2 regions of the Shinella sp. Sh6 genome follow, and region 2 is predicted to be linked to the other one. Evidence: riboswitches for the same ligand, from Rfam matches in the RefSeq annotation. Region 2 holds a riboswitch; the other holds the start of a gene.

Region 1 (7,434 bases), 550 kb from region 2:
GCGGGCAGCCGGAGGAATATTCGTAGGTATCGCCCGGGCGGAGCACCGGCTGCTCGCCGATGACGCCCGGCCCGTTGACCTCGTCGACCTGGCCGTTCTGGTCCGTGATGTTCCAGTAGCGCGTCACCAGCCGCACGGCGATGTCCGAATGGTTCGCGATGACGACCCGGTATCCCCAGACATAGCGGCTGTCGTCCGGGTCGGACTGATCGGCCAGGTAGTAGGGCTCTACGGTTACTTCGATGTCGCGGGTCAGCGCACGATACATGGGCAAGCCTTGAACTGATTATATTCCGCTATTCTACAGGAATGTGGCGCCGTCAAGAATATGCAAAGAAGGCATCGGCCGCCCGGCCGATGCCTTCTTGTCGTTTACCTTAATGGCGCCGGCTCAGGCCTTGATCTTCGAAAGCGCCCGGGCGAAGTCCTCGATGAGGTCCTCGCTGTCCTCGATGCCGGCCGAAAAGCGCAGCGTGCCGGAAGAAAGGCCGAGCTCGGCGCGCGCCTCGTCCGTCAGGTTCTTGTGCGTCGTGGTGGCCGGGTGGGTGATGAGGCTCTTGGCGTCGCCGAGGTTGTTGGAGATCTTCACGACCTCCAGCGCATCCTGCAGCGCGAAGGCCGCGTCCTTGCCGCCCTTCAGCTCGAAGCAGACGAGCGTGGAGCCGCCGGTCATCTGCTTGGCGATGATATCGGCCTGCGGATGGTCCTTGCGGCCGGGATAGATCACCTGGGCGACCTCATTCTGCTCGGCGAGGAAGTCGGCGAGGCGGCTCGCATTCTCCGTCTGCTGCTTGACGCGCAGCGGCAGCGTCTCGATGCCCTTCAGCAGCGTCCAGGCGTTGAAGGGCGACATGGCCGGGCCCGTATGGCGGAAATAGTCGTGCAGGTGCTCGTCGATCCACGCCTTGTCGGAGAGGACGACGCCGCCGAGGCACCGGCCCTGGCCGTCGATATGCTTGGTGGCCGAGTAGACGACGACATGGGCACCGAGGTCCAGCGGCTTCTGGAAGAGGGGGGTCGCGAAGACGTTGTCGACGACGAGCTTGGCGCCGACCTGGTTGGCGAGCCTGGCGACGCCCGCGATGTCGATCACTTCCAGCGTCGGGTTGGTCGGGCTTTCCAGGAAGAAGACCTTGGTGTTCTTGCGGATCGCCTTTTCCCAGTTGGCAAGGTCGCGGCCGTCCACCAGCGTGCATTCGATGCCGTATTTCGGCGCCAGCGTCTCGACCACCCAGCGGCAGGAGCCGAAGAGCGCGCGGGCGGCGACGATGTGGTCGCCGGCCTTCAGCTGGCAGAGGATCGCCGCGGAGACGGCGGCCATGCCGGAAGCGGTGGCGCGCGCATCCTCGGCGCCTTCCAGAAGGCACATGCGCTTTTCGAACATGTCGTTGGTCGGGCTGGCGTAGCGGGCATAGATGAAGCCGTCCGTCTCGCCCTTGAAACGGGCCTCGGCCGCCGCCGAGCTGTCATAGACGAAGCCCTGCGTGAGGAAGATCGCCTCGGCGGTTTCGCCGTGCTGGGAGCGGGTGGTGCCGCCGTGAACGAGTTGGGTTGCCGGACGCCAGGACTTGCTCATGTGATCGTCGCCTTCAAACAAAAAAACCGGCCGCGTAAGCAGGCCGGTTCGATACCCGGCCTTTTTAGCTATTTGTTTTACGTGGCTGCAAGCCGGCCGGCCAAATCACCACGGGATAACCTTGCTCTTACTGCGCGCCCGCGCTTGCGTCAATTGCCCGCATTTGGTTTTGTGCGGGGCCATTCATACGGGAAACGGTAGGGTCATGGCTTCTGCGGCGCGCAGCACGGGCATTCTGGCGGATCACGCCATTCGCGGCTTGTTTACGGCCGGCCGGCTGAAAAGCGAGGCCGCGCTCGATGCCGACCAGATCCAGCCGGCAAGCCTCGACCTGCGCCTCGGCGCGAAGGCTTTTCGCGTGCGCGCCAGCTTCCTGCCGGGCCCCTCCCATCTCGTCGCCGACAAGCTCGACCGGCTGAAGCTGCACGTCGTCGACCTTGCCGAGGGCGCGGTGCTGGAGACGGGTTGCGTCTATATCGTGCCGCTGATGGAAAGCCTCGACCTGCCCGCCGAGCTTGCCGCCTCGGCCAACCCCAAGAGCTCCACCGGCCGCCTCGATATCTTCACCCGCGTCATCACCGACCGCGCACAGGAATTCGACAAGATTCCGGCCGGCTATTGCGGCCCGCTCTATCTGGAAATCTCCCCGCGCACCTTCCCCATCGTCGTGCGCCGCGGCTCGCGCCTCTCGCAGATCCGCTTCCGCAAGGGCAATGCGCTGCTGGGCGAAAGCGAACTGGTTGCGCTCCATGCCTCCGACACGCTCGTCGCCAGCGAAACGCCGAACGTTTCGGGCGGCGGCATCGCGCTCTCCATCGACCTCAAGGGCACCGGGCCGGATGGCCTCATCGGCTATCGCGGCAAGCACCATACCTCGGTCGTCGACGTCGACCGCAAGAACCAGCACGATATCTTCGATTTCTGGGAGCCGCTGTTCAGCCGCGGCCGCAACGAACTGATCCTCGACCCGGATGAATTCTACATCCTCGTCTCGCGGGAGGCCGTGCATGTGCCGCCGCTCTATGCGGCCGAGATGACGCCCTTCGATCCGCTCGTCGGCGAGTTCCGCGTCCATTACGCCGGCTTCTTCGACCCCGGCTTCGGCCATGCGCCGGCCGGCGGCTCCGGCAGCCGCGCGGTGCTGGAAGTGCGCAGCCATGAAGTGCCCTTCATCCTCGAGCACGGCCAGATCGTCGGCCGCCTCGTCTACGAGCATATGCTGGGCGCGCCCGAAGGCCTCTACGGCTCCGGCCTCGGTTCCAACTACCAGGCGCAGGGCCTCAAGCTCTCCAAGCACTTCCGCGCCGGCTGAGGCCGGGCGCTCGGCGCTTTACATTAAAGTTAAACGTTTTTATTGTGCGCGGACGAGGAACTGCGCCGCTTTCGGCGCAAGGACGAGCTTTCAATGCCAAGACCGACGATCAAGACCATCGCGCAGGAAACGGGCCTTTCGATCGCCACCGTGTCGAAGGCGCTGAACGACAGCCCGCAGGTGCGGCCGGAAACGCGCGCCATCGTCGTCGCCGCCGCCGAGCGCGTCGGCTACCAGCTCAACATGCACGGCGTGCAGCTTCGCACCGGCAAGACCTATCAGGTCGCCGCCATCATGACCGCGCCCGGCCCGAGGCAGAACGAATGGGAAGGCGTGGAATATGCCCAGCTCCTCAGCGGCATCTCCTGGGCGCTGGAGGAGAGCCCCTACCGTGTCTCGCTCTATGCCGTGCGCAACTTCGAGGAGAGCCTCGAGACGATCCGCCAGATCGTTTCCCTGAAGAAGGCCGACGGCATCATCGTTTCCGGCACGAGGGCGGACGATCCGCGCGTGCGCATCATGCAGGAGGCGGATTTTCCCTTCGTCACCTACGGAACGACGATCCGCAACGCCCCGCACGCCTATGTCGATGCCGACAACGAGCAGATGATCCGCCATTCGGTTGCCCGCCTTGCCGGGCGCGGCCATCGCCGCATCGCACTCGTCAATCCCATGGCGGACCTCAGCTATGCGCTCACCCGCCTCGATGCCTATCGCGCGGCTCTGGAGGCGGCCGGCCTTCCCTTCGACCCGGCGCTCGTCGCGCACGGCCACCTGACGCCGGCCTTCGGGCGCGAGTGCGTCCTCTCCATGTCCGCCCTGCCAAGCCCGCCGACCGCCTATATCTGCGCCAACGAAGCCTCCGCGCTCGGCGCCTTCTCCGGCTTCCACGCCCGCGGCCTCGTCCATGGCCGCGACGCGGTGATCAACGCCACCGACGACCTCAACGTCAGCCAGTATTTCGCCCCGCCGATCACCACCTATTTCCTGCCGATCCACGAGCCGAGCGAACTGCTCGGCCGCTACATCCTGCGCCGCATGGAGGGCGAGGCCCCCGAAGCGCTCCAGACGCTGATCATGCCCAAGCTGATCGAACGCTCCGACGACCGCCTCGCTTGACACGCCTCGCGAACTGTTGAATGAGTGCGGCCTCGGCGCTGCCCTGCGGGTATGATGTAATGGTAGCCTGTCAGCTTCCCAAGCTGAACGCGCGGGTTCGATTCCCGCTACCCGCTCCAGCCGCCGCCTTTCCTTTTTTGCTGTTCCTTCCGGTGCTGCCCGCCTACGCCGTCCCTTTCGCTTATGTGGTGCAATGCAAAATAAAAACGTTTATATTTTTTCTTGAAAACGTTTTTATTCCTTGTTACCGTTTTCGTGAGGATGGGGCGGCGCCTGCGCGGCCCCAAGGATTTGTCGGGCGTTCGCCGGAGGGGCGGCGCCGACGGTTGAGGAGGAAGAGATGAGGAAATTCGTTGCAACGCTTGCGCTGGCCGTCTTCGCGGCCGGTGGTGTCCACGCCGCCGATCTCGGCGGCAAGCTCCTGAAGGTCGGGTCCGACACGACCTCGCCGCCGATGGAGAGCGTCGATCCGGCAAGCGGCCAGATCGTCGGCTTCGACGTCGACGTGGTGAACGCGATCTGCGCCAAGATCAACTGCCAGGCCGAGTTCGTGACGACCGGCTGGGACGGCATCTTCGCCGCGCTCGACCAGGGCAGCTTCGATCTCGTGGCTTCGGGCGTGTCGATCACCGACGAGCGCAAGAAGGCGATGGATTTCTCCGATCCCTATATCGTCAACAGCCAGGCCGTGCTGACGCGCGCCGAGGACCAGGGCATCACGCTCGACACGTTCAAGGCCGAAGGCCGCAAGCTCTCCGCCCAGGCCAACACGACGGACGCGCAGGTCGCCGAAGGCGTCGTCGGCAAGGAGAACGTCGTCGCCTACGACACGTTCAGCGCCGCCATCATCGCGCTCAAGAACAAGGACGTCGACGGCGTCGTGATCAACGGCGCGAACGCCGCCGCCTACGAGCGCGAATTCGCCGGCGAGCTGGTCGCCTCCATCAAGGACCTCGAATCCGACCCGATCGGCCTCGTCTTCCGCAAGGGTGACGAGAATGTCGCCGCCTTCAACGAGGGCCTGAAGGCGATCAAGGACGACGGCACGCTCGACCAGCTCGTCGCCAAGTACTGGGGCCTCAAGTAGGATGCCCCCGCCGGGAGCGCCTGACGCTCCCGGCCGTCTTCCCCGATCGCGCAGCCGGAGGCCGCCGCAATGTCGTTCGTCAGAAGCGTGAGGCCCAGCAACCTGGTGATCCTCGCCGCGCTGCCCTTCATCGTCTACCTGTTCGCCTCCTCGAGCGATTACCAGCGCTCGCTGCGCGCCATCCTCGGCATCGAGCCGGGCTCGGGGGCCTTGGTTCCGGGCTTCCTGCTGCTCGCCGTCGCCTTTTCCGCAGGCTTTGCGGTTCTTGTGCTCTCGCGCGGCAAGACGGCGCGCCCGCGCCTGACGCTGGCCGCCGGCCTTGCCGGCGTGCTGGCGACGGCCGCGATCCTTGCCGGCGATCTCGTCCATCCCTTCATCGCCTCGGTGGTCGCGAACGGGGTCGATCCGTTCAAGTCCACGCTCGTCGTCAAGGGCGTCACGCCGCGCCAGCTGACCGAGGGCGCCGACCTCATGGTGCGCGGCGTCGAAGCCTGGCTCTGGCCGGCCTATGCCGTGCTGCTTCTCGCCGGCCTCGGCCTGCTCTTTTCCGGCAGCCGTGCGCCCGTGCCGGCCGAAAGCCGCGCCCTTAGGGCCGGCCGCTGGCTCCTCGGCCTCGTCAATGGCGCAGGCCTCGCCTTCGTCTTCCTCTTTGCCCATCTCGCCTTCGCCTCGGGCCTTGCGACGACGATCCGCGCGGCGGTCGCCGCCTATCTGCTGGCCGCGGTGCTCGGCCTCCTCTGGGTGGGGCTTCTCAAGCTGCGCTATGCGCGGCAGACGCTCGTTCTCTTCGCGGCCATGACGGTGATGCTTGCGGCCGTCTCGGCCTGGTTCCTGCTCCAGCCGCGCGATGCCTATGTGCTCGCCGGCACGCTGGAGGGCAAGGTCGGCATCGTCACCGGCACGCCGTCCGGCCTGATCAGCGCCGTGCGCTTCGGCCAGTACGAGGGCGGGCCGGAGAACGAGACGCCGGTGCGCACCTTCGTCACGCCCGATCTCGCCATCGAGGCGATCGGCAAAAAGGAGGACGTCAGCGGCGCGCTTCTGCCGGCCGCCGCCGTTCCCGCCGGCTGGCCGCGCCTCTGGCAGGTCGAGGCGCTGAACGACCGCGACCGGGCAGGCGGCATCACCTTCGCCGTCATCGCCATCGTCGTCGGCCTCCTCACCTTCGGCGGCTTCCTGCATCGCCGCCATCCGCTCTCCGTCGGCTCGGAATTCGTTGTCGACACGATCCGCGGCATCCCCATGCTCGTCATCGTGCTCTATGTCGGCCTGCCGCTCTCCGGCGCGCTGAAGGATGCGACGGCCGGCGTCTTCGATCCGCCGAACCTGATGCGCGGCATCGTCGCCATGGCGCTCGCCTATTCGGCCTATCTTGCGGAAATCTTCCGCTCCGGCATCAATGCCATCCCGGCCGGCCAGATCGAGGCGGCCGGCAGCCTCGGGCTCAACCGCTGGCAGACGGCGCGGCTCGTCATCCTGCCGCAGGCCTTCCGCATCGTCATCCCGCCGCTCGGCAACGAGCTGATCGCGATCCTGAAGGACACCTCGCTCCTCTCCATCCTGTCGATCCGCGATATCACCCAGCGCATGCGCGAGTTCCAGTCGGCGAGCTTCCTGCCGTTTGCGCCCTACAATTCGGCGGCGATCCTCTACATCCTGCTGACACTTGCCGCTGCAAGCCTCATCAGCCTCATCGAGAAGAAATATGACGTCAAGCATCGCTGACAGGGCAAGGGGCACGGTGCTCGTCACCGGTGCGTCGCGCGGCCTTGGCCGGGCGCTGGCCGATCTCTATGCGGCGGACGGCTTTCGCGTCATCGCCTGCACGCGGCAGGGGCCGGGCGAACCGCTCGACGTCGCGGATGCCGCCTCCATCGCCGCCCTCGGCGAGCGGCTGAAGGGCGTGCCGGTCGATATCGTCGTCAACAATGCGGCGATCCGCGGCGATACGGGCGGGCTCGCCTCGCTGTCGCCGGACGATTTTCTCGATGTAATGCGCGTCAATACGCTCGCCCCGCTGCTCCTCGCGCGGGCGCTGCGGGAAAATCTTCTTGCCGGCGCGCGTAGGGTGCTGGTCAATATCGGCAGCCGCGCCGGCTCGCTGGCGGAAGGCACGCTGGACGACGATGATGGCGACTACGCCTATCGCTGCTCCAAGGCGGCGCTGAACATGGCGACGGTCAAGCTGGCGCAGGATTTTCGCCGCGACGGCATCGCGGTTATCTCGCTGCATCCCGGCTGGGTGCGCACCGATATGGGCGGCAAAGAGGCCGCCGTGGACGTCGCGGAGAGCGCGGCGGGCCTCAAGGCTCTGATCGACAGGGCGACGCTGGCGGACAC
Region 2 (7,434 bases):
TGCGGTCGAGGGAATCGGTGGCTTCGAGCCGCGCCTTCAGCAGCGGGTCGGCGGCGAGCGTCTCGTCGTTGACATCGGCGACCAGCGCCATCAGCGTGCCGTAGGCCGGAACCTCGTCCCGGTACATGGCGGACATGGCGGCAGAGAAACCGGAGCGGATCTCGTCCGCGCGAACATACGAATTTGCTTTCATGGGAAGCGGTCTCATCTTACAAGGGTGGGAGGCCCTGATCATTCTCAAAACGGATCATACCGGATCGTTTCCCCTAGCGATTGCGACCGTTCTGACTATGTTGATGCGAGGAATGAATGAAGCTCAGTCGAAGGCTCATCCCGGACGTCACCACGCTGCAGGCGTTCGAATGCGCCGCGCGCCACGGCTCGTTCACGCAGGCCGCGCATGAACTGAACCTCACCCAGAGCGCCGTGAGCCGGCAGATCAAGGACCTCGAGGAACAGCTCGGCGTCCTGCTCTTCGAGCGCGTGCGCCAGCGCGTCGTGCTCTCCGACGACGGCCGCCGGTTCCTTCCCGAAGTGAGGAAGCTCCTGCACCAGACGGAAGAGACCATGCTGCGCGCCATGGCCTCGGCCTCCTCCGAGCATAGCCTGTCCATCGCGACGCTGCCGACCTTCGGCAGCCGCTGGCTGACGCCGCGCATTCCGGGCTTCCTTGCCGAACATCCCGGTACGATCATCAACATCGCCTCGCGCTCCGCGCCGTTCGATTTCGACGAGGAGAATTTCGACCTCGCAATCCATTACGGCCAGCCCGTCTGGGCGCGCGCGGCGTGCTCCTATCTGTGCAGCGAGGAGATCCTTCCGGCGGCGAGCCCCGAGCTCCTGAAAGCCTGGAACCCCTCCGAGCCGAAGGACCTGGAGGCGGCGCCGCTCCTTCATCTCGCCACGCGCCCCAAGCTCTGGGCGCAATGGTTCGAGCTGAACGGCGGCTCGGCGGACACGGCCTATCGCGGCCACCGCTTCGACCAGTTCTCCATGGTGATCGAATCGGCCGTCGCCGGCCTCGGCTTCGCGCTGCTGCCGAAATATCTCATCGAGCAGGAGCTTGCGAACGGGCGCCTTGCCGTCGTCTTCGACCGGCCGATGGAGACGGAGAACAGCTATTATCTCGTCGTGCCCGAGGGCAAGCTGGAGAACCCGCTGAGCCAGGCCTTCCGGGCATGGATCGCCAGGCAGGTCCCCTGACGCCTTCATGCGGCGGGGGCATGACCCGGTTCTGATTTTTTGCTTTAGTCGTGGTGCAGCTTCGCCGATGGTGCGAGGATAATCCTCCTTCCGAAAAGACAGACCACCATGCTCAACGACCCGCGCTCCCATGGCCTCTGGGAGATGACCGCTCCGGCTGCTCCTGAAACCGCATCCCTTTCCGGCACGGCGGAGGCGGATGTCGTCATCGTCGGCGGCGGCTTCACCGGCTTTTCCGCCGCGTTGCACCTTGCCGAGCGCGGCACGCGGGTGGTTCTTCTGGAAGGCGCGGAGATCGGCTACGGCGGCTCGGGCCGCAATGTCGGCCTCGTCAATGCAGGCATGTGGGTGATGCCCGACGAACTGCCGGGCGTCCTCGGCGATCTTTACGGCAGCCGGCTTCTCGAACTCCTCGGAAACGCGCCGCGCCTCGTCTTCGACCTCGTCGAAAAACATGCGATCGACTGCGAGATCAACCCGGCCGGCACGCTGCACTGTGCGGTCGGCCAATCCGGCCTCGACGAACTGAAGCAGCGCGCCGAGCAATGGGCCCGTCGCGGCGCGCCGGTCCGCCTGCTCGATGCCGCCGAGACGGCCGCGAAGGTGGGCACGGAGGCCTATGCAGGCTCGCTCCTCGACATGCGCGCCGGCACGATCCAGCCGCTCGCCTATGTGCGCGGCCTTGCCCGCGCGGCGATGGCGGCCGGGGCAGAAGCCTTCACCGGCAGCCCGGTGACGGGCGCCGAGCGGACCGGCAAGCGCTGGAGCGTGAAGACCCCGCACGGGTCCGTCACGGCGGACTGGGTGGTCGTCGCCACCAATGCCTATACCGTTTCGCCGTGGAACGAGGTGCGGGCCGAGCTCGTGCATCTTCCCTATTTCAACTTCGCCACCGTGCCGCTTTCCGCGGAGATGCAGGCCAAGATCCTGCCGGAACGGCAGGGCGCGTGGGATACGAAGGAGGTGCTCTCCTCCTTCCGCTTCGACAAGCGCGGCCGGCTGGTCTTCGGCAGCGTCGGGGCGCTGCGCGGTTCGGGCGCGGCCGTCCACAAGGCTTGGGCGCGGCGGGCGCTGAAGAAGCTCTTCCCCGCCATCGGCGACGTCGCCTTCGAGGCGGAATGGTACGGCAAGATCGGCATGACGACCGACAACCTGCCGCGTTTCCACCGCCTTGCCGAGAACGTCGTCGGCTTTTCCGGCTATAACGGCCGGGGCATCGCGCCCGGCACGGTCTTCGGCCGCACGCTCGCCGAGCTCGTTTCCGGCGCGATTACGGAAATGGACCTGCCGCTGCCGATCACCGATGCCGAAGCCCAGTCGTTCCGGACGCTGCGCGAGGGCTATTACGAGCTCGGGGCGCAGGTCGCCCATTTCGCGGGCGCGCGCCTCTAGGTTCCTGCCGTACGGTCGCCAAAATCTTTCCCTTTCCGCCCGACATGCGCTAAGGGCATCGGCCATGACCATGCCGGACCAGACCGAAAAATTCGTCGTCCTCCTCGGCGGCGCCCTCACGGCGACGCCGCGGCTTGCCGCGGACGTCGCCGGCGCCCGCCTCATCGCGGCGGACGGCGGCATGCGGCACGCCGCAAGCCTCGGCGTCACGCCGGACGTCTGGGTCGGCGATTTCGATTCCACGCCGCCCGCGCTTCTCGCCGCATGGCCGCATGTCGAGCGCCAGCCCTATCCGACCGCCAAGAACGAGACGGACGGGGCGATCGCCGTTTCCGCCGCGGCCGAACGCGGCGCGAAGAGCATTGTCCTTGCCGGCGCGCTCGGCGGCGAGCGCAGCGACCATGCGCTGATGCATCTCCTTCATGCCGTCTCGCTGGCGGAGGAGGGCTTTGCCATCAAGCTCACCTCCGGCGAGGAGGAGGCCTGGCCGCTCCTGCCCGGCACCCGCGAGATCGACCTGCCGAAGGACAGCCTCTTCTCCGTCCTCGGCCTTTCGCCGCTCGCCGGCCTCTTCCTTTCCAATGTGCGTTATCCGCTCACCGATTTCTCGTTGCCCTTCGGCTCCTCGCGCACCATCTCCAATGTTGCGGAAGGCCCGATCCGCCTTTCGCTCGCCTCCGGCCGCGCCGTCCTCATCGCGCGGCCCTATGACCTTTCAGGAGCCTGACCCTTGGCACCGCCCATCCTCAAACTCGACGATATCTTCCTCAGCTTCGGCGGCACGCCGCTGCTTGCCGGCGCGAGCCTGCAGGTGGAGCCCGGCGACCGCATCTCACTCGTCGGGCGCAACGGCTCGGGCAAGTCGACGCTGATGAAGATCGCCGCCGGCCTTGCAGAGGCGCAGTCCGGCGAGGTCTTCCGCCATCCGTCCGCGACGATCCGCTACCTGCACCAGGCGCCGGATTTCGAGGGCTACGACACGGTCGCGGCCTATGCGGAAGCGGGCCTCGGCCCCTCCGACGATCCCTACCGCGTCACCTATCTGCTCGAGCATCTCGGCCTTACCGGCGGCGAGGACCCGAAGTCGCTCTCGGGAGGCGAGGCGCGCCGGGCGGCGCTCGCCCGCGTCATGGCGCCGGAGCCGGACATCCTGCTTCTCGACGAGCCGACCAACCATCTCGACCTTCCGACCATCGAATGGCTGGAAGGCGAGCTGCAATCGACCCGCTCGGCCCTCGTCGTCATCTCGCACGACCGCCGCTTCCTCGAAAAGGTCTCCAACGCCACCGTCTGGCTCGACCGCGGCCAGTCGCGCCGGCTCAACCGGGGCTTCGGTCATTTCGAGGCCTGGCGCGACGAGGTGCTGGAGGCCGAAGAGCTGGAGCAGCACAAGCTCGGCAAGGCCATCGAGCGCGAGGAGCACTGGCTGCGCTACGGCGTGACGGCCCGTCGCAAGCGCAACATGCGCCGCCTCGGCGCACTGCACGACCTGCGCGCCCGCTACCGCGGCCACAAGGGGCCGCAGGGCAGCGTGCAGGCGAGCGCCTCCGATGCGCAGGAATCCGGCAAGCTGGTGATCGAGGCGGAGAAGATCACGAAGGCCTATGGCGCGCGCACCATCGTCGCACCCTTCTCGATCCGCGTGCACCGGGGCGACTGCATCGGCCTCGTCGGCCCGAACGGCGCGGGCAAGACGACGCTCCTGAAGATGCTGACCGGCCAGCTTGCGCCCGACAGCGGCACGGTGAAGCTCGGCACGAACCTGGAGATCGCCACGCTCGACCAGCGCCGCGAGGACCTGAACCTCGACGACACGCTCGCGCACTATCTCACCGACGGGCGCGGCGAGACGCTGCTGGTGAACGGCGAGCAGCGCCATGTGACGGGCTACATGAAGGAATTCCTCTTCCAGCCCGAGCAGGCCCGCACGCCGATCCGCAACCTTTCCGGCGGCGAGCGCGCCCGGCTGATGCTGGCGCGCATCCTCTCGCGGCCGACGAACCTTCTCATCCTCGACGAGCCGACCAACGACCTCGACATCGAGACGCTGGATCTCCTCCAGGAGATCGTCGCGGGCTTTGCCGGCACGGTGCTGCTGGTCAGCCACGACCGCGACTTCCTCGACCGCACCGTCACCTCGACCATCGCGCCCGCCGACCCGGAAAATCCGGACGGCCGCTGGATCGAATATGCCGGCGGCTATTCCGACATGATGGCCCAGCGCCGCGGCGCCATCGAGGAGAAGCGCAGGGCGGAGAAGGCCGAGAAGGCGAAGGCCTCCGATGCCGCGCCCGCCGCGGCCCCGGCGGACAAGGCGAAGGCAAAGCTCTCCTACAAGCAGAAATTCGCCCTGGAAAACCTGCCGAAGGAGATGGAGAAGGTGGAAAAGGACATCGCCGCCCGCGAGGCGAAGATGGCCGACCCGACCCTCTTCACCAAGGACCCCGCCGCCTTCAACAAGCTCGCCGCGGACCTGGAAAAGCTGCGCTCCTCACTGACGAAGATGGAAGAGGAATGGCTGGAGCTGGAAATGCTGCGGGAGGAGCTGGAGGGCTGAACGACGTTGCCGTCATCCGGTACGTTCTATCGTCATGCTCGGGCTTGACCATCGCCCGCCCGGATGCCGCCCGCGTCCGGGCCTTGCCGCGCCGATTGATTCGCGTTTGAAGTAGCGCTATCAAGGAGACCGTGGTGATTTGGCCGGCCGGCTTGCAGCCACGTTAAACAAGTCGCTAAAGGGCCGCGCGAGGAAAACCTTCCGTGGACCGGCTGTGACATCGTTGCGGCCGGTTTTTGTTTTCGATCGAGTGAAAGATGCCCATCAAGATTCCCGATACGCTTCCCGCCTTCGAAACCCTCGTGAACGAGGGCGTCAGGGTGATGACCGAAACGGTGGCGATCCGGCAGGATATCCGCCCGCTGCAGATCGGGCTGCTCAACCTCATGCCGAACAAGATCAAGACGGAAGTGCAGATGGCGCGCCTCGTCGGCGCCTCGCCCCTGCAGGTGGAACTGTCGCTGGTGCGCGTCGGCGGCCACCGCGCCAAGAACACCTCGGAAGAACACCTGCTTTCCTTCTACGATACGTGGGAGGAGGTGAAGCACCGCAAGTTCGACGGCTTCATCATCACCGGCGCGCCGGTGGAGACCCTCGACTACGAGGACGTCACCTACTGGGACGAGATGAAGCAGATCCTCGACTGGACAGAGACCAACGTGCATTCCACGCTGAATGTCTGCTGGGGCGCAATGGCGGCGATCTACCACTTCCACGGCGTGCCCAAGCGCACGCTGGACGAGAAGGCCTTCGGCGTCTACCGCCACCACAACCGCAAGCCCTCCTCGGTCTATCTCAACGGCTTCTCCGACGATTTCGAGGTGCCCGTCTCGCGCTGGACGGAGATCCGCACCGAGGACATCCGCAAGGTGCCGGCGCTCGAGATCCTGCTCGATTCGGACGAGACGGGCGTGTGCCTGGTCGAGGAGAAGGCGGGCAACCGGCTCTACATCTTCAACCATGTGGAATACGATTCCACCTCGCTCGCCGACGAATATTTCCGCGACGTCTCGGCCGGCGTGCCGATCAAGCTGCCGAAGAACTATTTCCCGCACAACGACCCGTCGCTGACGCCGCAGAACCGCTGGCGCGGCCATGCGCACCTGCTCTTCGGCAACTGGATCAACGAGATCTACCAGACGACGCCCTACGACCTTCAGAAAATCGGAACGGGAGCCTGATATTCATGAGCCGCGTCGTCATCCGCCCGCTGCACACGCATGACGAAGGCGAATGGCGGCGCTTGTGGACCGCCTATCTCGCCTTCTATGAGACGGTGCTGCCGGAAGAGGTCTATGCCAGCACCTTCGCCCGGCTGACGGGCGAGAGCGCGCAGGGCGAGTATCGCGGCCTTCTCGCCACGCTCGACGGCCGGCCCGTCGGCCTTGCGCATTACCTCTTCCACCGTTCCTGCTGGACGCTCGGCAATATCTGCTACCTGCAGGACCTCTTTGCCGATCCTGACGTGCGCGGCACCGGCATCGGCCGCGCGCTCATCGAGGGCGTCTACGCCAAGGCCGCGGAGGCCGGTGCGCCGGAGGTCTACTGGATGACGCAGGAGTTCAACGCTACCGCGCGAAAACTCTACGACCGCATCGCCGAAAAGACGCCCTTCATCGTCTACCAGAAGAATTTCTGAGGCGGATTCTAAAAAGTATGACTTTTCCGATTGCGGACCGGAGAAAATTGCAGCAGGTTGCCGCGCGGATGACCGGACGGGGGAGACAGGCGTGAGTGCAGGAAATGAGATCTTCGGGCGCCTTGCCTCCGGCGAGGCGGTCGAGCGCATCACGATCGCGGGCGGCGGCCTCACGGCCCATGTGCTGACCTGGGGCGCGGTCATCCAGGACCTTCGCCTCGAAGGCCACGATGCGCCCCTCGTGCTCGGTTTCGAGGATCTTGCCTCCTATCTCGAACACTCCCCCTATTTCGGTGCGACGCCGGGGCGCTGCGCCAACCGCATCGCCGGCGGGCGTTTCTCCATCGACGGCACGGCCTATCGGCTCGAATGCAACGAACGCGGCGTCACGCACCTGCACGGCGGCAGCGACGGCACGGGGCGGCAGAACTGGCGCATTGCGGCGCAGGGACCGGATTTCGTTACCCTGACGGTCACCGATCCCGCGGGCCGCGCCGGCTATCCCGGCAATTGCGCCATTGCCTGCACCTATCGCCTTTCCGGCGGCGGCACGCTTTCCGTCGCCTATGCGGCGAACACGGATGCGCCGACGCCGGCCAATCTCTGCCAGCACAGCTATTTCATCCTCGACGGCGGCGCCGAT

What was found. Region 2 has a riboswitch for S-adenosylmethionine ahead of metA (homoserine O-acetyltransferase MetA). Riboswitches for the same ligand answer to the same signal wherever they lie in the genome.
Region 1: linked by a shared signal. The riboswitch ahead of ACZ5TO_RS00540 (O-succinylhomoserine sulfhydrylase) and the one ahead of metA (homoserine O-acetyltransferase MetA) in region 2 are both predicted to bind S-adenosylmethionine.

The regions. Positions count from the first base shown of each region.
Region 1 covers NZ_AP044005.1:111,195-118,628, forward strand. The annotation lists gene apaG (Co2+/Mg2+ efflux protein ApaG) at 1-268, opposite strand, end outside; gene ACZ5TO_RS00540 (O-succinylhomoserine sulfhydrylase) at 392-1,576, opposite strand; SAM riboswitch at 1,620-1,698, opposite strand; gene ACZ5TO_RS00545 (2'-deoxycytidine 5'-triphosphate deaminase) at 1,782-2,888, shown strand; gene ACZ5TO_RS00550 (LacI family DNA-binding transcriptional regulator) at 2,982-4,007, shown strand; tRNA gene ACZ5TO_RS00555 (tRNA-Gly) at 4,053-4,126, shown strand; gene ACZ5TO_RS00560 (transporter substrate-binding domain-containing protein) at 4,348-5,094, shown strand; gene ACZ5TO_RS00565 (amino acid ABC transporter permease) at 5,164-6,819, shown strand; gene ACZ5TO_RS00570 (SDR family oxidoreductase) at 6,836-7,434, shown strand, end outside.
Region 2 covers NZ_AP044005.1:3,394,734-3,402,167, reverse strand. The annotation lists gene hglS (2-oxoadipate dioxygenase/decarboxylase HglS) at 1-193, opposite strand, end outside; gene ACZ5TO_RS16315 (LysR family transcriptional regulator) at 310-1,203, shown strand; gene ACZ5TO_RS16310 (NAD(P)/FAD-dependent oxidoreductase) at 1,312-2,595, shown strand; gene ACZ5TO_RS16305 (thiamine diphosphokinase) at 2,666-3,322, shown strand; gene ACZ5TO_RS16300 (ABC-F family ATP-binding cassette domain-containing protein) at 3,326-5,152, shown strand; SAM riboswitch at 5,274-5,351, shown strand; gene metA (homoserine O-acetyltransferase MetA) at 5,410-6,333, shown strand; gene ACZ5TO_RS16290 (N-acetyltransferase family protein) at 6,339-6,791, shown strand; gene ACZ5TO_RS16285 (aldose epimerase family protein) at 6,883-7,434, shown strand, end outside.